DNA from 2 places in the Streptomyces sp. V3I7 genome. Region 1 is predicted to be linked to the other one. Evidence: riboswitches for the same ligand, from Rfam matches in the RefSeq annotation. Region 1 holds a riboswitch; the other holds the start of a gene.
What was found. Region 1 has a riboswitch for cobalamin ahead of QFZ74_RS06965 (cobalamin biosynthesis protein). Riboswitches for the same ligand answer to the same signal wherever they lie in the genome.

Region 1 (10,560 bases):
CGATGACCAGCCGAGGCACCGACGACATCACCACTCGATGCCCTTCTGGCCCTTCTGCCCCACGTCCATGGGGTGCTTGACCTTCGACATGTCGGTCACCAGGTCCGCGAGGTCCACCAGCTTCTCCGGCGCGTTCCGCCCGGTGATCACCACATGCTGGGTCCCGGGCCGGCCGCGCAGCACCTCGACCACCTCGTCGGTGTCCACCCACCCCCAGTGCATCGGGTACGCGAACTCGTCCAGCACGTACAGCCGGTACGTCTCGGCCGCCAGGTCCCGCTTGACCTGCTCCCAGCCCTCGCGGGCCTTCTCCTCGTTGTCCATCTGGGCGTCCCGCTGCACCCAGGACCAGCCCTCGCCCATCTTGTGCCAGGCGACGCTGCCGCCCTCGCCCGAGTCGCCGAGCACCCGCAGCGCCCGCTCCTCGCCGACCTTCCACTTCGCCGACTTGACGAACTGGAACACCCCGACCGGCCACCCCTGGTTCCACGCCCTGAGCGCCAGCCCGAACGCGGCCGTCGACTTGCCCTTGCCGACGCCCGTGTGCACCACGACCAGCGGGCGGTTGCGCCGCTGGCGCGTCGTCAGACCGTCGTCCGGCACCACACTCGGCTGTCCCTGCGGCATTACGCGGCCCTCCTGTCGCCCTGAACTTCCCTGACCAGCCCGGCGATCGAATCCGCCCGCAACCCGTCCAACGTCACCGCCGCGCCGCCCAGCTCACCGGCCAACTGCCCGGCCAGGCCCAGCCGTACGGGCCCGGACTCGCAGTCCACGACCACCGAGGCGACCCCCTCCGCCGCGAACAGCCGCGCCGCCCGCCCGGCCAGCGCGACCGGCTCCGGCCCGCCGGTCGCGCGCCCGTCGGTCACCACCACGACCAGCGGCCGCCGCGCCGGATCCCGCAGCCGCTCCACCCGCAGCACCTCGTGCGCCCTGAGCAGTCCGGCGGCCAGCGGCGTACGACCGCCGGTCGGCAGCGACTCCAGCCGCGCGGCGGCGGCATCGACGGAGGAGGTGGGCGGCAGCGCGACATCGGCGGCCGACCCCCGGAAGGTCACCAGCCCCACCTTGTCCCGCCGCTGATAGGCGTCCAGCAGCAGCGACAGCACGGCACCCTTCACGGCGCTCATCCGCTGCCGCGCCGCCATCGAGCCGGAGGCGTCGACCACGAACAGCACGAGGTTGCCCTCGCGTCCCTCGCGGGTGGCCTGCCGCAGATCGTCCCGGCGGACGACCAGCCCGGGACCCGACCGGCCCCGCGCCCGCTGATGCGGCGCCGCCGCCTGTACGGTCGCCGCCAAGTGCAGCTTGGTGAGGGCACCTTGGGGGCGCCGGGCCCCCGTGGTCCGCCCGTGCTCGGTCCTCGCGCGGGAGCGGCGTCCGGCGGCACCCTCGCCGATCCCGGGCACGCTCAGCACCTTGGCGCGGAAGGGTTCGCAGGCGCGCGCCGGGGACTGCTCGGAGGCGCCTGTCGCCTGCGGCTCGCCGCCCTCACCGGCCTCCGGCTGCGCTCCGGTGTCCCCGCCCTGCGGCCCCTCGTCGGGCGCAGGCTGCCCGCCGCCCCCGCCGGGCCCGTCCGGACCGGGGTCGGGATCGTCGTCCCCCTCCCCGTTCCCGTCCCCGTTCCCGGAGAACTCCTCCAGGGTCTCGTCCAGCTTGTCCTCGTCAAGTCCCGGAGCGTCGAAGGGGTTACGGCGCCTGCGGTGCGGCAGCGCGAGCAGCGCGGCCTGCCGTACGTCCTCGGCGAGCACGTCGGTCCGTCCCGCCCAGGCGGCCAGCGCGGTGGCGGTGCGGGCCATCACGATGTCGGCGCGCATGCCGTCGACCTCGAAGGCGGCACAGGTCGCCGCGATCTGCCGCAGCGCCCCGTCACCGAGCCGCACCGTCGGCAGCAACTCCCTGGCCGCGACGATCCGTTGCCGGACGGCGGCCTCCTCGTCGGCCCAGCGGGCCGCGAAACCGGCGGGATCGTCGTCGTACGCCAGCCGCCGCCGCACGACCTCCACCCGCTGATCCGGCTCACGCGAAGCGGCGACCTCGACGGTCAGCCCGAACCGGTCGAGCAACTGCGGCCGCAGTTCGCCCTCTTCGGGGTTCATCGTCCCGACCAGCAGGAACCGCGCCGCATGCCGTACGGAGACACCCTCGCGCTCGACATAGGAGGCGCCCATCGCGGCGGCGTCCAGCAGCAGGTCCACGAGGTGGTCGTGGAGGAGGTTGACCTCGTCGACGTACAGGATCCCGCGGTGCGCGTCGGCCAGCAGGCCCGGTTCGAAGGCCTTCACGCCCTCCGCGAGCGCCCGCTCGATGTCGAGCGCGCCGACCAGCCTGTCCTCGGAGGCGCCGACGGGCAGTTCGACCATACGGGCCGGCCGGGGCCCGGAGGCACCCGACTCGTGCGGGCCGTCCGGGCAGCCGGGGTCGGGGGAGGCCGGGTCGCAGGAGAAGCGGCACCCGGAGACGACGTCGACCTCCGGCAGCAGTGCCGAAAGGGCGCGTACGGCCGTGGACTTGGCGGTTCCCTTCTCGCCGCGTACGAGGACGCCGCCGACCGCTGGCGAGACCGCGTTCAGCAGCAGCGCGAGCCGCAGATCGTCCTGGCCGACGACGGCCGTGAACGGAAAGGGGGTGGTCACTTCTCGTCGCCCTCCAAGTCGCCTTCCAGCTCCAGGTAGGTGGCCCGCAGCCGCTCCAGCGTGTCCGCGTCGGGTTCGGCCCACAGCCCCCGGTCCGCCGCCTCCAGCAGCCGCTCGGTGATGCCCCGCAGGGCCCAGGGGTTGGACTTCGTCATGAAGTCCCGGTTCTCGGCGTCGAAGACGTACTCCGCCGACAACTTCTCGTACATCCAGTCGTCCACGACCCCCGCCGTGGCGTCGTACCCGAACAGGTAATCCACGGTCGCCGCCATCTCGAAGGCGCCCTTGTAGCCGTGACGCCGCATCGCCGCCATCCAGCGGGGGTTGACCACCCGGGCGCGGAAAACGCGGTGCGTCTCCTCGCCGAGCGTCCGCGTCTTCACCTGGTCCGGTACGGCGGAGTCGCCGACGTACGCCTCGGGGCTCGCGCCCGTCAGGTGGCGCACCATCGCCACCATGCCGCCGTGGTACTGGAAGTAGTCGTCAGCGTCCGCAATGTCATGCTCTCTCGTGTCGACGTTCTTCGCCGCCACCGCGATCCGCCGGAACGCCGTCTCCATGTCCCCGCGCGCCGCGCGCCCGTCGAGCCCGCGCCCGTAGGCGTAGCCGCCCCACACCGCGTACACCTCGGCGAGGTCCGCGTCGCTGCGCCAGTTGCGCGCGTCGATCAGCGGCAGCAGGCCCGCGCCGTAAGCCCCCGGCTTCGAGCCGAAGACGCGGGCCGTCGCGCGGCGCCGGTCGCCGTGCTCGGCCGCGTCCTCCTCCACGTGCGCCCGCACGTAGTTGGACGCCGCCGGCTCGTCCAGCTCGGCCACCGCCCGTACCGCGTCGTCGATCAGCCCGACCACGTGCGGGAACGCGTCCCGGAAGAAGCCGGAGATACGGACCGTGACGTCGATGCGCGGGCGGCCCAGCTCCTCCAGGGGGATCACCTCGAAGCCGGTCACCCGGCGCGAGGCGTCGTCCCACACCGGACGGCAGCCCAGCAGCGCCAGGATCTCGGCGATGTCGTCGCCCTGGGTGCGCATGGCGGACGTGCCCCACACCGTCAGGCCGACGGACTTCGGGTACGCGCCCGTGTCGGCCAGGTACCGCTGCACCAGAGAGTCGGCGAGCGACTGGCCGACCTCCCAACTCAGCCGGGAGGGAATGGCCTTGGGGTCGACGGAGTAGAAGTTGCGGCCGGTCGGCAGCACGTTGACCAGACCGCGCGTCGGTGAACCCGAGGGGCCCGCCGGGACGTAACCGCCGTCCAGCGCCCGCAGGATGTGACCGATCTCGTCCGTGGTGCGCGCCAGCCGCGGCACGACCTCCGCGCAGGCGAACTCCAACACGGCGACGGCGTCGGGCAGTTCGGTGCCCACCGTCACGCGGACCAGAGCCGGGACCGCCGTGACGTCCCACTCCCGGGACTCCATCGCCTCCGCGAGCCTGCGGCACAGCTGTTCCAGCAGGTCGATCGCGTCGGCGGCCGTACGGGACGGACCGTCGACCAGGTCCGTGAGTTCCACCGGTACCTTCACCGGCGCGCCCGGCTCGGCCAGCAACTCCTTCTCCACCAGCCCGAAATGAGCGGCCAGCGAGGCACGCAGGCCCGGCAGCGCGTTCGCCCGGCCGCCCCACACCTGGGAGGCGCGCAACACCGCCAGCACCAGGTTCACGCGCGGCTCGCCGACCGGTCCGCCGCCCAGGATGTGCAGTCCGTCGCGGATCTGCACGTCCTTGATCTCGCACAGATAGCCGTCGATGTGCATGACGAACTCGTCGAAGTCGTCGTCCCCCGGCTGCTCGTCCACGTGCAGGTCATGATGCAGCTCGGCGGCCTTGACCAGCGTCCAGATCTGGGCGCGCACGCTCGGCGCCTTCGCCGGGTCGAGGTCGCTCACCAGGGCGTACTCGTCGAGCAGTTGCTCCAGCTTCGCCAGGTCGCCGTACGTGTCGGCCCGCGCCATCGGCGGCACCAGGTGGTCGACCACCGTGGCGTGTCCGCGCCGCTTGGCCTGGGTGCCCTCGCCGGGGTCGTTGACGATGAAGGGGTAGATCAGAGGAAGGTCGCCGAGGACGGCGTCCGGGGCGCAACCGCCGCTCAGTCCCAGCCCCTTGCCCGGCAGCCACTCCATCGTGCCGTGCTTGCCCATGTGCACGATCGCGTCGGCACCGAAGCTGTTCTCCAGCCAGCGGTAGGCGGCCATGTAGTGGTGCGACGGCGGCATGTCGGGGTCGTGGTAGATCGCGATCGGGTTCTCGCCGAAGCCGCGCGGCGGCTGGATCATCACGACGACGTTCCCGAACCGGAGCGACGCCAGCACGATGTCGTTGCCGTCCACGTACAGGCTGCCCGGCGGCTCGCCCCACGCCTCCAGCATGGCCTCCCGCAGTGCGGGGTCGAGCGCCTCGAACCAGGCCCGGTAGTCGGCCAGCGGCACGCGCGCGGGCGCGGCGGCGAGCTGATCCTCGGTGAGCCACTCGACGTCGTGGCCACCGGCCTCGATGAGCCGGTGGATCAACTCGTCGCCGCCGGAGGGATATTCGGTGACTCCGTATCCGGCGTCGCGCAGTGCGTCGAGCACGCGGACCGCCGAGGCGGGCGTGTCCAGGCCGACCGCGTTGCCGACGCGGGAGTGCTTGGTCGGGTACGCCGTGAAGACGAGCGCGAGCTTCTTGTCGGCGTTCGTCTTGTGCCCCAGCCGGGCGTGCCGGACGGCGATCCCGGCGACGCGTGCCGCCCGCTCGGGATCGGCGACGTACACCGGTACGTCGTCCGGGCCCTGCTCCTTGAAGGAGAACGGCACCGTGATCAGGCGCCCGTCGAACTCCGGGATCGCGACCTGCATCGCCGCGTCCATGGGGGAGAGGGCCGCGTCGGAGGCGTCCCAGGCGGCGCGCGAGGAGGTGAGGCAAAGCCCTTGCAGCACCGGGACGTCGAGATCCGCCAGGGCTCCGATGTCCCAGGCCTCCTCGTCGCCGCCCGCCGAGGCCTGCGAGGCGTGCGTGCCGCCCGCGGCCAGCACGGTGGCGACGAGGGCGTCGGCGTCGCCCAGCAGCTCGTACAGCCCGGGGTCCGCGTCGCGCAGCGAACCGCAGTACACCGGAAGGGCGTTGGCGCCGTGCGCCTCGATCGCTTCGCACAGGGTGTCCACGAAGGCGGTGTTGCCGCTCAGTTCGTGGGCCCGGTAGAACAGCACGCCGACGGTCGGGCGGCCCGCCACCTGGGCGCGCTCGCCGTGGACGCCGTACCCGGGCATCGTCCGCGGCTCCTCGAAGCCCTCGCCGGTCAGCAGCACGGTGTCGGACAGGAACCGGGCCAGCTCGGTGAGGTTCGCGGGGCCGCCCTCGACCAGGTAGCGCAGCGCCTCCGCCACGACACCGGCCGGGACGGACGACTCGGCCATCAACTCGGCGTCGGGCACGGCCTCCCCGCCGAGCAGCACGGTCGGCACACCGGACGCCTTCAGCGCCGCGAGCCCCTCCTCCCAGGCCCGCTTGCCGCCGAGCAGCCGTACGACGGCGACGTCCGCGCCCTCGATCAGCCCGGGCAGCTCGCCGTCGACGTCCACCCGGGTCGGGTTGCCGATGAGATAGGAGGCGTCGGCGGCGCGGGCCGCCAGCAGATCGGTGTCGGCGGTCGACAACAACAACACTGTGCTCAACGCTGTGCTCATGCGGGCGCTCCCGGTGGAATGAAGGGCAGTCCTTGTGGCGCGCCCGACTCGATGAGCCGCCACAGCGCGTCCGTGTCCGCGTGGTGTTCGATCAGGTCGCCGAGCCGGTCGAGCTGCTCCTCGCGCAGCGCGGCGAAGGAGGTGCCGGGGGCGGGCACGAAACGGCGGCCCGCGGCGGCCGCCACCTCGCGCAGGAACGCCCGCCGGAAGCCGTCCGACTCCAGCGAGCCGTGCCAGTGCGTGCCCCAGGTGTGGCCGACCCGGCAGCCGTCCAGGCTGTGTCCTTGGTCATCAGAGATGAACGGCTCCCCGCCCGTGATGTGGGCGACGCCGTGGTGGATCTCGTAGCCCTCGACGGGTTCGCCGAGGGCCTCGCCGACCGGCCGGGTGAGGGTCTTCTCGCGGGCGAAGCGCACCCGGACGGGCAGCACGCCGAGCCCGTCGACCCGGCCCGCCCGGCTCTCGACCTCGTCCTCGATGTGCTCGCCGAGGATCTGGAAGCCGCCGCAGACGCCGAGGACGGGGCGTCCCTCCGCGGCCCGGCGCACGAGCGCGTCGGCGAGCCCGCGCTCGCGCAGCCAGGCGAGCGCCTTCACCGTGCCCCGGGTGCCCGGGATCACGACGAGATCGGCGTCGGCCAGTTCCTCGGGCCGGTCCACGAACCGCACCACGACGCCCGGTTCGGCGGCGAGCGCGTCCACGTCGGTGAAGTTGGACATGAGCGGGATCGCACAGACGGCGACCCGCAGCACGTCCTCACCGACGGGCGGCGCGACGGTGGACTCCCGGACCGCTCCCCGCAGGGACACCCGCAGCCCGTCCTCCTCGTCGATGCCGAGCCCGTGCTGGAAGGGCAGGACGCCGTACGTCCGGCGTCCGGTGAGCCCGTGCAGCATGTCCAGGCCGGGCTCGAGCAGGCCGACGTCGCCGCGGAACTTGTTGACCAGGAACCCGGCGACCAGCTCCTGGTCCTCGGGCGCGAGCAGGGCGACCGTGCCGAAGAAGGAGGCGAAGACGCCGCCCCGGTCGATGTCGCCGACCACGAGCACGGGCAGCCGGGCGCCGCGCGCGATACCCATGTTGACGATGTCGGTACGCCGCAGATTGATCTCGGCGGGGGACCCGGCCCCCTCGCAGATCACCGCGTCGTAGCTGCCGCGCAGTTCGGCGAGGCTGTCCAGCACGGTGCCGAGCAGTTGCTCCCGCTGTCCGCCGCGCAGTTCCTTCCCGGGGGACGACCCGGACGACCCCCCAGGCCCCCCGAAGAACCCGCGCGCGCTCAGCTCGCCGACCGGCTTGCCGAGCAGCACGACCTGGCTGCTGCGGTCGCTGCCCGGCTTGAGCAGCACGGGGTTCATCCGCGCGGTCGGCTCGACGCGGCAGGCCTGGGCCTGCATGGCCTGCGCCCGCCCGATCTCCGCGCCCTCGCGCGTCACGAACGAGTTGAGGGACATGTTCTGCGCCTTGAACGGCGCGACCTTGACGCCCTGGCGCGCCAGCCACCGGCAGATCCCGGCGGTGACGACGCTCTTGCCGGCGTCGGAGGTGGTGCCGGCGACGAGGAGTCCCCCGCTCATGACGTACGTCCCTTCGTTCGCGTTGCGGCGGTGAGGGCCGCGCGGGCGGCGACGGCGGCGCCGAGCGCGAGCCAGCCGACGCGCCGGGACAGGCGTACGGCGCGCTCGACGTCCCGGGTGGTGACGGCGCGGCCGCCGGCGTTGAGCACCGGGCGGTGTTCGACGCGCCCCGCGTAGGACAGGGTGCCGCCGAGCCGTACGCCGAGGGCGCCCGCGAAGGAGGCCTCCACCGGACCGGCGTTGGGGCTCGGGTGCCGGTGCGCGTCGGCGCGCCAGGCGCGCAGGGCGCCGCGCGGATGCGGGCCCGCGACGGCGGCGAGGGACGCGGTGAGGCGTGCGCCGGGCCAGCCGGCGGCGTCGTCGAGCCGGGCCGAGGCCCAGCCGTAGCGCCGGTGGCGGGGCGACTTGTGGCCGACCATGGCGTCGAGGGTGTTCACGGCGCGGAACCCGAGGAGTCCGGGCACCCCGCCCACGGCCCCCCAGACCAGCGCCCCGACGACCGCGTCGGAGGTGTTCTCGGCGACCGACTCCACGACGGCACGCGCGATCCCGTCGGCGTCGAGCGCCTGCGGGTCCCGCCCGCACAGCCGCGGCAGCCGTGCCCGGGCCTCCTCGACGTCGCCGCTCTCCAGGGCGCGCCCGATGCCCCGGGCCTCGCGGGCGAGCGACGTGCCCCCGACGACGGCCCAGGTGGCGGCGCCGGTCAGGGCGACGGACGCGGTGAACGACGGACGGACGGCCCGCTCGGCGAGGACCCCGAGGGCGACGGCGCCGCCCGCACACACGGCGGTGTGCAGCGCGCCCCATCCGCGGTGGTCCCGCCAGAGCAGCCGTTCCACGGCTCCGGCCGCGCGCCCGAACACGGCGACCGGATGCCCGCGGCGGGGATCGCCGAGGAGCAGGTCACCGAGGAGGCCGGCGGCCGTGCCGTACGCGAAGACGCGATCGGCACGCATGTGCTCAGCCGGTCGTGGTGTCAGAGATCGTGGTGCGGAAGGGCGATCCGGTGGCGCACGAACGGCAGCCGAGCATGGCGGTATGTCCTCACTCAGGGTGTCCACGCCCTGGTTCGACGAGACCGGCGGCAAGAGTTCCTGGCTCCCGGGGAGTACTCCCCGGTGACAGTGGCGGGACCGCGCCGGATTCGCACCGGCTTCCTCTTCTGCCGCCGTACATGGCCCCGGCAGTCCACCACGTGCCCGGAAGGGCCGTCAACTGCCCATTGACCTGCGCGGGGAGAGTGTGCCGAGCCCCACAGGGCGGCATGGAGAAGGCTCCTGCCCGAACCTGTCGGGGAGGAGCCTTCCGGAAAGGGCTTCGGTCAGCCCTTGATCATGATCAGTTCGATCAGCCCTTGGCCATGATCAGGTGGATGCCGTACGCCACCGCCGCCGCGCAGCCGGCGAAGCACACGTAGGCACCGGTCAGCGCGAGGGCCGCGGAGTCGCCCTGCGCGACCGCCCGCTCGCGTCGCGACAGACCCGACACCCCGAGGGTGAACAGGGCCACGAGGCCGACGGCCACCGCGAGGCTGACACCGAAGACGGAGCCGATGGCTGCCCAGTCGATCTTCATCGTGATGATTCCTTACGTACCCGGGTGGCGTGGCTCAGACGGTGGCGGCCGGGTGAGTGGCCGGCTCGGCGGTGGCCTGGGCGGGCATCTTCGCCGTCAGGTCCTGGGCGGACACGGAGCCCACCGGGGGCGGCGTCACGGCGGCCATCGCCGTGGTCACCACACCGGCCGGCTCCTCGGTGCCGTTGACGTTGCTGCTGTCGACGACCTCGCGGCGGGAGAGCTTCCAGATCGCGGCGCTGGAGGCGACCAGGAAGACGGCGACGCCCGCGGTGCCCCAGTCGCCCAGGCCGGTCACGGTCTCGGCGAGCGCGCCGACCAGGGCGGCGGCCGGGAGCGTCAGCACCCAGGCGACGACCATGCGGGTCGCCGTGGACCAGCGGACCACACCGCCCTTGCGGCCGAGGCCCGCGCCCATCACCGAGCCGGAGACGACGTGCGTGGTGGAGAGGGAGAAGCCCAGGTGGGAGGAGGCCAGGATGGCCGTGGCCGCGCTGGTCTGGGCGGCGAAGCCCTGCTGCGGCTGGAGCTCGGTCAGGCCCTTGCCCATGGTGCGGATGATGCGCCAGCCGCCGAGGTAGGTGCCGAGCGCGATGGCGAGACCCGCGGAGAGGATGACCCACATCGGAGGGTTGGAGCCCGGGGCGATGGCGCCGCCGGCGACCAGGGCCAGGGTGATGATGCCCATCGTCTTCTGGGCGTCGTTCGTGCCGTGCGCGAGGGACACCAGGCCGGCGGAGGCGATCTGACCGGCGCGGTAGCCCTTGCGGGTGGCCTCGCCCTCGGCCTTCCTGCCGATCGTGTACGAGAGCCGGGTGGCGAGCATCGCCGCCAGACCCGCGACGACCGGGGCCGCGACCGCCGGGAGGAGGACCTTGGTGACGAGCTCGTCACCGTGGACGGCACCGAAGCCCGCCGAGGCGACGGTGGCGCCGACCAGGCCGCCCATCAGGGCGTGCGAGGAGCTGGAGGGGAGTCCGACCAGCCAGGTCAGCAGGTTCCAGAGGATCGCGCCGACCAGGGCGGCGAAGATGACCTCGGGACGGATGCCGGTCTCGTCGACGAGACCTTTGGAGATCGTGTTGGCGACCTCCACGGAGAGGAAGG
Region 2 (10,560 bases), 490 kb from region 1:
CGTACGTACGACGAAAGGACCCCCATGACCGCGGCGCCCAAGCCCGAGATCCTGGCCGCGTTCGAGGCCGCGAAGGGGTTCATGCCCGTGGACGAGGGGCTCGCGCTGTACGCGGCCGCCGTGGGGGCGGGGGGGCTCGGGCTGCCGCTGCTGGAGGTCGGGACGTACTGCGGGCGCTCGACGATCCTGCTCGCGGACGCGGCCCGGCAGGCCGGGGTCACCGCGCTCACGGTCGACCACCACCGGGGCAGCGAGGAGCAGCAGCCGGGCTGGGAGTACCACGACCCCGAGACGGTGGACCCCGAGGTCGGTCTGATGGACACGCTGCCCACGTTCCGCCGGACCCTGCACCGGGCCGGCCTGGAGGAGCACGTGGTGGCCCTGGTCGGCCGCTCGCCGCAGGTGGCGCGGATCTGGGGCGCCCCGCTGGGCCTCGTCTTCATCGACGGCGGCCACACCGACGAGCACGCCACGGCCGACTACGAGGGCTGGGCCCCCCATCTGGCCGAAGGCGGTCTGCTCGTCATCCACGACGTCTTCCCGCACCCTGAGGACGAGTTCACCGGCCAGGCCCCTTACCGCGTCTACCTCCGGGCCCTGGAGTCCGGCGCGTTCACGGAGGTGTCGGACCATGGCTCGCTGCGTGTGCTGCGGCGCACGAAGGCGGGGATCTGAGCGCGAGGTTAGAGTCACAGTCGTGTCGTACACAGGCCCGGACTTCGATGCCCCCCAGCAGCGGCGCCGCCCCCGGCGGGTGCCGCTGACCGTCGCCTTCGCCGGACTGCTGTCCGGCTCCCTGCTCGGCTGGTTCGTCTACGAGGCGGTGGCCGACCCCGGTGCGCCGGGCGGCCCGGGCCACCTGGACCGGGCGGGCGCCGCGTCGGCCTCCGCACCCGCCTCCCCGTCGCCCGCCGCCCCGGGCGACGACGCGAAGAAGCCGGACGGGAAGAAGACGGACGCGAAGAAGACGGACGCGAAGAAGACGGGCACGACGGCCTCCGCTCCCGCCGCGACCGACGCCCTCAAGGGAAAGGTCATCGTGATCGACCCGGGGCACAATCCCGGCAACGTCCGGCACACAGCCGAGATCAACCGCCAGGTGGACATCGGCACCAACCGCAAGGAGTGCGACACGACGGGGACGTCCACCAACGCCGGTTACGCGGAAGCCCAGTTCGCCCTGGACGTCTCCCACCGGCTGCGCACGCTCCTGGAGAAGGAGGGCGCCACGGTGAAGCTGACGCACGACGGCGACGAGCCGCCGTGGGGCCCGTGCGTGGACGAGCGGGCGCGGATCGGCAATACCGCCCGCGCCGACGCGGCGATCTCCATCCACGCGGACGGCTCGGCGCAGGGCGACCGCGGCTTCCACGTCATCCTGCCCGGCTCCGTGCACGCCGGCGCCGCCGACACCCGCCCGATCGTCGGCCCCTCCCGCGACCTCGGCGAGCGCATCGCCGGCAACTTCGTGCGCGTGACGGGCAGTTCGCCGTCCAATTACGTCGGCGGCGGCAGTGGCCTGGTCACCCGGACCGACCTGGGCGGGCTCAACCTGTCGACGGTCCCGAAGGTCTTCATCGAGTGCGGCAACATGCGCGACAGCAAGGACTCGGCCCTGCTGACGAGCGGCACCTGGCGGCAGAAGGCGGCCCAGGGAATCTCCGACGGAATCGTGAGTTTCCTGCGCGGGTAGTACGGGACGTGTGATCTCTGCGGACGCCGTGATCGTACGGGCGATAGGGTGGACGTTCCTGACATGAGGGGCCACCCCCGAACACCGCGCCGGGCCCGAGGCCGACACGGTGACGGCGCCTCTCCCGACGACCGACGACGAGACGACCTGCGAAGGACCTGAAGTGAATATCCGCTCCCTCAATCGAGGCGACGGCGTGGTGCTCGGAGCAGCGGTGTTGCTGTTCATCGCGTCGTTCCTCGACACGTTCGACAAGTCCGGCGACAAGGCCCCGAACGCGTGGGACAACCTCGGTCTGGTGATGAGCGCCTACATCGGCGGTGTCATCGGCGCGGCCCTGATCATCGTCGCCCGTACGCTGCCGCAGCCGCGCAAGGTGGTCGGTCTCGACCTCGGTCAGTTCGGCGTCGCGCTCACGATCTTCGCGGCGTGGACCTCGTTCTGGGCGATCGTCGACCCGCTGGGCTCGTTCAGCGACGCCTTCGACAGCGCCGACGTCGGTCCCGGTACCGGCCTGATCCTCGGTCTCATCGCCGCCCTGGTCCTGGCCGCCGCGGCCGTGGCGACCCCGCTCGTCCCCGCGCTGAAGGGCGGCCTGATCCCGGCCCCCAAGCCGGCCGCCCCGCAGCCCTACGGCGCCCAGCAGCCCACGGGCTACGGCTACCCCGGTGCCCAGCAGCAGACGTACGGCGCGCAGCAGCCGGGCCAGCCGTACGGTGCCCAGCAGCCGCAGCCGGCACAGGCTCAGGCGCAGCCCGCGCCGCAGCAGCAGGCGGCTCCGGCCGCGGAGTTCTCGCCGTTCTGGTTCGCCGTTCCGGTGCCGCGGCCGCTGTTCTCCGAGGACGGCTCGCAGGCGCCGGTCGCCGAACTGGCGCCGGGCACCTGGTACTTGGCGGTCGACCAGCGCGGTGGCGCGCTGGTGGCGCAGACCCAGGACGGCCGTCGCGGCGTGCTCCAGGACACCTCGGGCATCCAGCGCGGCTGAGCCCCCGACGCCCGTCGCCTCCGGGCCCCTCGCCCTCACGGGTGGGGGGCCGTTGCCGTAAGGGAGGGCCCGACTCTCATGCGCGAGGCCGGAGTTGGGTTGTCCTACCCCTGTCGCAGCTCGGAGGCCGAGGGCACCTTGTCCTTGACGGGGGCTCCGGCGCTCTTGCCGGCGTCCTTCACGTTGTTGATGACGTCGTTGAAGGAGTCGGCCGCGTTGCCGTCGCCCTTGCGCAGCTTGGAGGGGAGGTCCTTGAGGCCGTCGATGGCCGCGGTGAGCGGCGCGAGGGCCTTGGAGAGGGTCGGGTCGCCCTTGGCGTTGCGCACCGCCGCCTTGAGCCGGTTGTACGTGAACGCTCCGGCGAGCGCCGCCTTGACGAGCGCGAGCCGGCGCCCGTGCGCGCCCTTCTTGAACTTGCCCGCCTTCCAGGGCTTCACGATCCACTGGTAGGTCGCGCCGGCTGCGAGTGCGGCGTTGGCGACGAAGCGGGTCTTGGCGAACTTCTGTTTCTCGGCGGAGGTACTGGGGCTGGGTGTGGGGTCGGCGATCGCCGCCGCGACCGCCGCGACCGCCGCGCTGTCCCGGGTGGTGGTGGTCTCGCCGCCCGCGTAGGCGGTGGAACCCGCGAGCAGGGCACAGCACAGCGTGAACGCCACGACGAGGCGCCGTATGGGTACGGGCACGAGGTCCTCCGGGCTGTCTTCCCCGAGCAGATGTCGCAGATGTCGTCCCCGAGCGTCTTCCCCCGAGCAGATGCCTCTCCCGGCAGGCTCACCCCGGGCGGCCGGCTACGCCACTCGGGGGAACCCGCACCCGTCTCACCTCAGGCGCAGCAGTCGGGGTCTAGACCACTGGGGAGGTGGTCTCCCGCGAAGACGGCGCAGGTGGCCTCGTGGCCGCCGAGGGCCGCGACCGCCAGGAGGAGGGCGCCAGCCGTCCAGGTGGTGAGCTCGCGGGGCCATACGGCGTCGTCGTCGAAGACGTACCCGGTCCAGTAGAGGCCGGACTCGGCGTCGCGCAGGTGCTGGATGGACTTGAGGATGTCCAGCGCCCGGTCGGACTCGCCCATCACCCAGAGCGCCAGGGCGAGTTCGGCGGACTCGCCGCCGGTGACCCAGGGGTTTGGGGCCACGCACCGGACACCCAGTCCGGGTACGACGAACCGCTCCCAGTCCTGTTCCATACGGGACTTGGCCGCGGTGCCGGTCAACGCGCCACCCAGGATGGGGTAGTACCAGTCCATCGAGTAGCGGTCCTTGTCGAGGAACCGCTCGGGGTGGCCGCTGATCGCGTGCCGCAGGGCGCCGAGCGCCAACTCCCAGTCGGGCTGGGGTTCTTCGCGCTGCTCGGCGATCGCGAGGGCGCAGCGCAGCGCCTGGTGGATGGAGGAGCTGCCGGTGAGCAGGGCGTCCGTCGTGGGGGTGCCGTCGGCGTCGCGCCGCCAGCCGATCTCGCCGCCGGGCCGCTGGAGCCGCAGGACCCACTCGATGGCCGCGACGACCGAGGGCCACATGCGGTCGAGGAAGGTGTCGTCGCCGGTCGACAGGTAGTGGTGCCAGACGCCGACGGCTATGTACGCGACGAAGTTCGACTCGCGGGAGGGGTCGGTGACGTCGTCGAAGGCGCCGTCCGCGTAGGCCGCGTACCAGGAGCCGTCCTCGTTCTGGTGCCGGGCGAGCCACAGGTAGGCGCGCTCGGCGGCCTCGTGCTCGCCGGCCGCGTCCAGGGCCATGGCGGCCTCGGTGTGGTCCCACGGGTCGAGGTGGTGCCCGCGGAACCAGGGGATCGCGCCGTCCTCCCGCTGCACGGCGAGGATGCCGCGGACGGTCTCGGCGGCCTGCTCGGCGGTCAGGACCCCGGGCAGGACGAGGTGTTCTGTCCGGGGGGTCGTCACTTGGCGTCCGCCTCGGAGAGCCGGGGCAGGTGGGGCTTGGTCGCGTACGCCACGAAGCTCTTGCCGATCAGCGGGTTCAGCGCCTGTTCGGCGACCCGGGTGGCCAGCGGCTTCTTCATGATGTCCCAGACCAGGAGCTTGTGGTACGCCCGCACCGGCAGCACCTTGTCGTTGTCGACGCCGAAGGCGCACTTCAGCCACCAGTACGGCGAGTGCAGCGCGTGCGCGTGATGCGTGCCGTACGGCCGCAGACCCGCCCCACGCATCTTGGCGAGGAGTTCGTCCGCCTTGTAGATGCGGATGTGCCCGCCCTCGACCTCGTGGTAGGCGTCGGACAGCGCCCAGCAGACCTTCTCGGGGCCGTAGCGCGGGACGGTGACGGCGATGCGGCCGCCGGGCTTGAGCACCCTCACCATCTCGGCGAGGACGCCCTTGTCGTCGGGGATGTGCTCCATGACCTCGGAGATGATGACGACGTCGAAGGACTCGTCGGGGAAGGGCAGGGCGAGGGCGTCGCCCTCCATGGCGGTCGCGGTGGCACCGGCCGGGGCCTCACCGGCCTCCTTCATCGCCGCGAACCACTTGGCGACCTCGCGGATCTCCTCGGCGTTCTGGTCGAGGGCCACGACCTGGGCGCCGCGCCGGTAGCACTCGAAGGCGTGCCGTCCGGCCCCGCAGCCGAGGTCCAGGACGCGGTCGCCCGGGGCGAGCGGGAACCGGGTGAAGTCGACGGTCAGCACGTGGCCCTGCTTTCGGGATAGACACCGGTGTCAGTCGTCGAGGCCGCCCCCGCGGCACTCGCTGCGGCCGCACGGCGGCCGGTCTTCGTCTCCCCCGAGAACACCGGACCGCCACCGCGAGAAGGCTCCGGCACGGCGACGACGGCAGCGTCCTGCGCTGCGCCGACGGGAGAACGGTCGTGCGTCGCGCCGGTGGCCGAGTGATCCCGCGGTACGTCGGCTGGAAAACGCTCGTGCGCCGCGCCCGCAGGCTCGTGCGCCGGGACCTCGTCCTGCGCCGCACGCACCCCGCTCCCGGCAGGGCTCGCCGGAACCGCGGGCGCGGGCGACCCGCCCGGCAGCGCGCCGACGGCGGCGTGGTCCTGCACCGCGCCGACGAGAGAGCGGTCCTGGACCGCGGCAGCGGGTTCGTGGGCTGAAGCCGCGCCAACGGCTGCGGCCGGGAGTTCGTCCTGCGCCGCGGCAGCGGCCTGGTCCTCCCGCACCGCGTTCGTGGCAGGGCTCGCCGGAACCGCGGGCGCGGGCGACCCGCCCGGCAGCGCGCCGACGGCTGCGGCGTCCCGCACGGCAGCGGCCTGGTCGTCCCGGACCGCGATCGCGCTCGTGGCGAGGTCCGACGAACCGGCGTGCGCGGCCGAGCCGGTCGGCATCGGGGCTCCGGAACCGGCCGGGCGGCCCGAGGGCACGCCTCCCGAGCGGCTCGCCGGGCGGCTCGGGGCGGCGGCTCGGGCGATCGCTTCGCGGTAGCGGGCCGCCGTTCCTTCGGCGGCTCGGGCCCAGGTGAAGTTCTTCAGGACTCGGTCGCGGCCCGCGGCGCCGAGGCGGGCTCGGAGTTCGGGGTCGGCCAGGAGGCGGTTCAGGCCCGCGGCCAGGGCGTCCGCGTCGCCGGTCGGCACCGCCAGGCAGGTCTCGCCGTCGGGGCCCGCGACCTCGGGGATCGCGCCGCCGGTCGTGGCGAGGAGCGGGGTGCCGGTGGCCATGGCCTCGGCGGCGGGCAGGGAGAAGCCCTCGTACAGCGACGGCACGCAGGCGACCTCGGCCGAGCGGACCAGGTCGACGAGTTCGGCGTCGGAGATGCCCTTGACGAACTCGACGGCGCCTTCCAGGCCGTAGCGCTCGATGGCCTGGGCGACCGGCCCGTCCTCGGCGCGCTTGCCGACGACGACGAGGTGGGCGGCGGGGTGCTCGGTGCGCACCTTCGCCAGCGCCTCGACGAGGAAGACCAGGCCCTTGAGCGGCACGTCGGCGCTGGAGGTGGTCACGATCCGGCCCGGCACTCGCGCGATCGACGGGTCGGGCGAGAACAGGTCGGTGTCGGCGCCGATGTGGACGACGTGGATGCGGTCGTCCCGCACGCCGAGGTGGTCCACGATCTCCTGGCGCGAGGTCCCGGAGACGGTGAGGACGGACGGCAGCCGGCGCGAGACGCGCTTCTGCATGCGCGTGAAGGCGTACCACCGGCGTACGGAGTAGCGGCGCTTCCAGTCACCGGCGGCGTCGAGTTCCAACTGCCGGTCCACGGTGATGGGGTGGTGGATCGTGGTGACGAGCGGCGCGCCGATGTCGCCCAACAGGCCGTAGCCGAGCGTCTGGTTGTCGTGCACGACGTCGAACTCCCCGCGCCGGGCGCGCAGATGACGGCGCGCCCGCAGGGAGAACGTCAGCGGCTCGGGAAACCCGCCGGTCCACATCGTGCCGACCTCGAGCGCGTCGATCCAGTCGCGGTACTCGTCGCGCTTCGGGGTGCGGAAGGGGTCGGGCTGGCGGTAGAGGTCGAGGCTGGGCAGTTCGGTCAGGCTCAGGCGCCCGGAATAGTCCTCGTGTTCGTCGAGCACGGGGTACGGCTGCGAGCCGATGACCTCCACCCGGTGGCCGAGCCGGGCCAGCTCACGGGAGAGGTGCCGTACGTAGACGCCCTGGCCGCCGCAGAACGGGTTGCCCTTGTAGGTGAGGAGGGCGATGTTGAGCGGTCGCCCCCCATCGGCCGCGGGGCCGTCACCGGCACCCGCATCGCTGGCCTCAGCGGTCACCCTGGGCCCCCTTCTCCCTGCACCATTCCGCGAGATTACGCGTGGCGTTAATCTAGAACAAGTTACAGACTTGATCGTTCAAGAGGCTCTGAATCTACCGGCAGGTAGGGGCGCTGCGAGCTGTGGATCAGGTGATTCACGCCACGGCCGGAGCCCCCTGCCCTGCGGTCCGGTCACACGTACTCACCGACCGTCACGGAACGGGACCCATGCCTGCGGAAGCCAAGGTCGCACCGAGAGCCGTACCGCCGACGCGGCAGTCCGCGCCGCCCCTGACGGCGCGGCAGGAGGCGCGCCGGCGCCGGATCCTGGAGACGAGCGCGCGGCTGGCCGCTCGGGGCGGCTTCGACGCGGTGCAGATGCGGGAGGTCGCCGAGGACTCGCAGGTGGCGCTCGGCACGCTCTACCGCTACTTCCCGTCCAAGGTGCACCTGTTGGTGGCCACGATGCAGGACCAGTTGGAGCGCCTGCACGCCACCCTGGGCGGGCGGCCCCCGAAGGGGGACACGGCGAGCGAGCGGGTGGCGCGGACGCTGATGCGGGCCTTCCGCTCACTGCAGCGCGAGCCGCAGCTCGCCGGCGCCATGGTGCGCGCCCTGAGCTTCGCGGACCGCGGTGTGTCGGCGGAGGTCGACCGGGTCTCGCGGCAGACCACGGCGATCATCCTGGACGCGACGGGACTGAAGGACCCCACCCCGGAGCAGCTCTCCGCGGTCCGCGTCATCGAGCACACCTGGCACTCGGCGCTGATCACCTGGGTGTCGGGGCGCGCGTCCATCGAGCAGGTCAGGACCGACATCGAGACGGTGTGCCGGCTCATCGACTAGAGCCGCATCAGGGCACAGAAAATCAGGGGCACATAGTCAGGGCACACAAAAAACCTACGAAACGGGTTCCCTTCGCCGGTATTACCCGGATCAGGTACTAGGGGTCGCCTTCCAGCCTTACTGCTGCTTTCAGGCCTCTCAGTTACGACCGTCGACGTCGGCCTCAATGGATGCTTTACGCGTCCATCAAAGTCGGCTACTCCGGTCGAACTCCCTCACTCGTTCCGTAGGCCACTTACAGGATAGAACACCCCATACCCGATGCAACACCCCGAACGGGAAGATTTTTTCACCCTTTCACGGGACCGCCGCCACCCCTCAGCATTACGGCTACGGGCCGGTAGAGTGTGCGCGTCGTCATCACACCCGTACGGGGGGAAGCCGGTGCAATTCCGGCGCTGACCCGCAACCGTGAGCCGCTCCGCGAGGACCGGTGAGCCGGACTGCCCCGCCCGGACGTGACCGGCTCACGTGCGCCGGCACCCGCCCGCGTACGGCACCGTCGAGGTTTACGGAGCCGAGCCGCCCGGGGTTCTCCCGTGTGCTGCCCGGCTCCCCCGCAGGGAGAGGCACCCGCCCGACCATGAACGTCCTCCGCAGCGCTGCTGCCCTGGCCGCAGTCGGCGTGCTCGCCGCCGCCACGCCCGCCATAGCCGACGGCGCTTCGCCGTCCGCGTCCCCGAAGCCGCCGGCGCTCCCGTCCGGTCTGTACGGGAAGACGGACCCGAAGTACGACGGCGTCTGGCGCCAGTCGCTGGCACTGCTCGCCCAGCGCACCGTGCACGTGACCCCCGCCCCCAAGGCCGTGGACTGGCTGACCGGGCAGCAGTGCGCGAGCGGCGCCTTCCCGGCCTTCCGCGCCGAGCCCCGCAAGGCGTGCGACGCCAAGGTCATGGTCGACACCAACAGCACGGCCGCCGCCGTCCAGGCCCTGGCGGCGACCGGCGGCCACAGCGACGTCACCAAGTCGGCGATCGCCTGGCTGAAGTCCGCGCAGAACAAGGACGGCGGCTGGGGCTACACGGCCGGCGGCCCCAGCGACGCGAACTCCACCGCCGTCGTCATCGGCGCCCTCGCGGCCACCGGGACGAAGCCCGCGGACGTCGTCAAGGACGGCAAGTCCCCCTACGACGCGCTCCTGACGTTCGCCCTGCCCTGCTCCGGCGACGACGCGGGCGCCTTCGCCTACCAGCCCGACAAGAAGGGGAAGCTGGCCGCCAACGCGGACGCGACCGCGGCGGCCGTGCTGGGCGCGCTCGGCCAGGGCATGGCCGCGGGCGCGGGCAAGGACGCCGCGAAGGAGGACGGCAAGAAGGCCGGCGCCGGCTGCACCGACTCCGGCAAGGCCACCCCCGAGCGGGCCGCGGCCAACGGCGCCGCCTACCTCGCCGACGCCGTCGCGAAGACCGGTCACCTCACGTCCGTGATGCCCGGCGCCGACGCCCAGCCCGACTTCGGCAACACCGCGGACGCGGTCGTCGCGCTCGCCGCCCAGGGCGGCACCGAGCGCACCGGCAAGCCGCTGAAGTGGCTGGAGAAGAACGCCTCCGCCTGGGCCGGGCAGAGCGGCCCGGCCGCCTACGCCCAGCTGATCTTCGCGGCCCACGCCGCCGGCACCGACCCGCACGACTTCGGCGGCATGGACCTCGTGCGCGCACTGAACGCGACCGGCCCTGCGCCGGCGGTCCAGCCCAAGCCCAAGCCCGCCGTGGAGGACGAGCAGAAGTCGGGCGGCCGCGGCTGGTGGATCGGCGGTGCCGGTCTCGTCGCGGGCATCGGCGTCGGCCTCCTGTACAGCGGTCGCAAGAAGAAGCAGCAGCAGGCGTGACCACCGTCCGCCGTGCCGCGCTCCTGCTCCTGGCCGGGTTCCTCCTGTGGGGGACCGCCGGCCAGGCGCAGGCCGCGGGCTACCGCTACTGGTCCTTCTGGGAGCGCGGCGGCGACCACTGGACGTACGCCACCGAGGGCCCGGCGACCGCCCGCCCCGCCGACGGCGCCGTCCAGGGCTTCCGCTTCTCCGTGAGCGAGGACTCGGCCGACGCCACGCGCCCGCGCGGCGACGCGGACTTCGGCTCGATCTGTGGGAAGACCCCCGCCCGCGAGCACCGCAAGCGGGTGGCACTGGTCCTCGACTTCGGTACGGCGGCCGACGCCCCGTCGGGCGAGGGGCCCCCGAAGTCCCGGACCGCCTGCGCGGTGGTCTCCCCTGACGCGACCACGGCCGAGGCCCTGGCCGCCGTCGCCAAGCCGCTGCGCTATGACACCAACGCCCTGCTGTGCGCCATCGCGGGGTATCCGCGGCAGGGCTGCGGCGAGCAGGTGGCGGCGCGGCCCGGCGGCGCGAAGCCCGCGACCGCTCCGCAGAAGCCGGCCGCCGCTGATCACGGCCCG

Region 2: linked by a shared signal. The riboswitch ahead of QFZ74_RS09170 (prenyltransferase/squalene oxidase repeat-containing protein) and the one ahead of QFZ74_RS06965 (cobalamin biosynthesis protein) in region 1 are both predicted to bind cobalamin.

The regions. Positions count from the first base shown of each region.
Region 1 covers NZ_JAUSZK010000001.1:1,455,327-1,465,886, reverse strand. The annotation lists gene QFZ74_RS06990 (cobyrinate a,c-diamide synthase) at 1-28, opposite strand, end outside; gene cobO (cob(I)yrinic acid a,c-diamide adenosyltransferase) at 28-627, opposite strand; gene QFZ74_RS06980 (putative cobaltochelatase) at 627-2,639, opposite strand; gene cobN (cobaltochelatase subunit CobN) at 2,636-6,289, opposite strand; gene QFZ74_RS06970 (cobyric acid synthase) at 6,298-7,878, opposite strand; gene QFZ74_RS06965 (cobalamin biosynthesis protein) at 7,875-8,834, opposite strand; cobalamin riboswitch at 8,944-9,078, opposite strand; gene QFZ74_RS06960 (hypothetical protein) at 9,226-9,453, opposite strand; gene QFZ74_RS06955 (inorganic phosphate transporter) at 9,488-10,560, opposite strand, start outside.
Region 2 covers NZ_JAUSZK010000001.1:1,940,343-1,950,902, forward strand. The annotation lists gene QFZ74_RS09130 (class I SAM-dependent methyltransferase) at 25-675, shown strand; gene QFZ74_RS09135 (N-acetylmuramoyl-L-alanine amidase) at 698-1,693, shown strand; gene QFZ74_RS09140 (DUF5336 domain-containing protein) at 1,857-2,678, shown strand; gene QFZ74_RS09145 (hypothetical protein) at 2,783-3,361, opposite strand; gene QFZ74_RS09150 (prenyltransferase) at 3,502-4,572, opposite strand; gene QFZ74_RS09155 (class I SAM-dependent methyltransferase) at 4,569-5,312, opposite strand; gene QFZ74_RS30410 (glycosyltransferase family 4 protein) at 5,306-7,342, opposite strand; gene QFZ74_RS09165 (TetR family transcriptional regulator) at 7,552-8,169, shown strand; TPP riboswitch at 8,220-8,396, opposite strand; cobalamin riboswitch at 8,487-8,640, shown strand; gene QFZ74_RS09170 (prenyltransferase/squalene oxidase repeat-containing protein) at 8,753-9,997, shown strand; gene QFZ74_RS09175 (SCO2322 family protein) at 9,994-10,560, shown strand, end outside.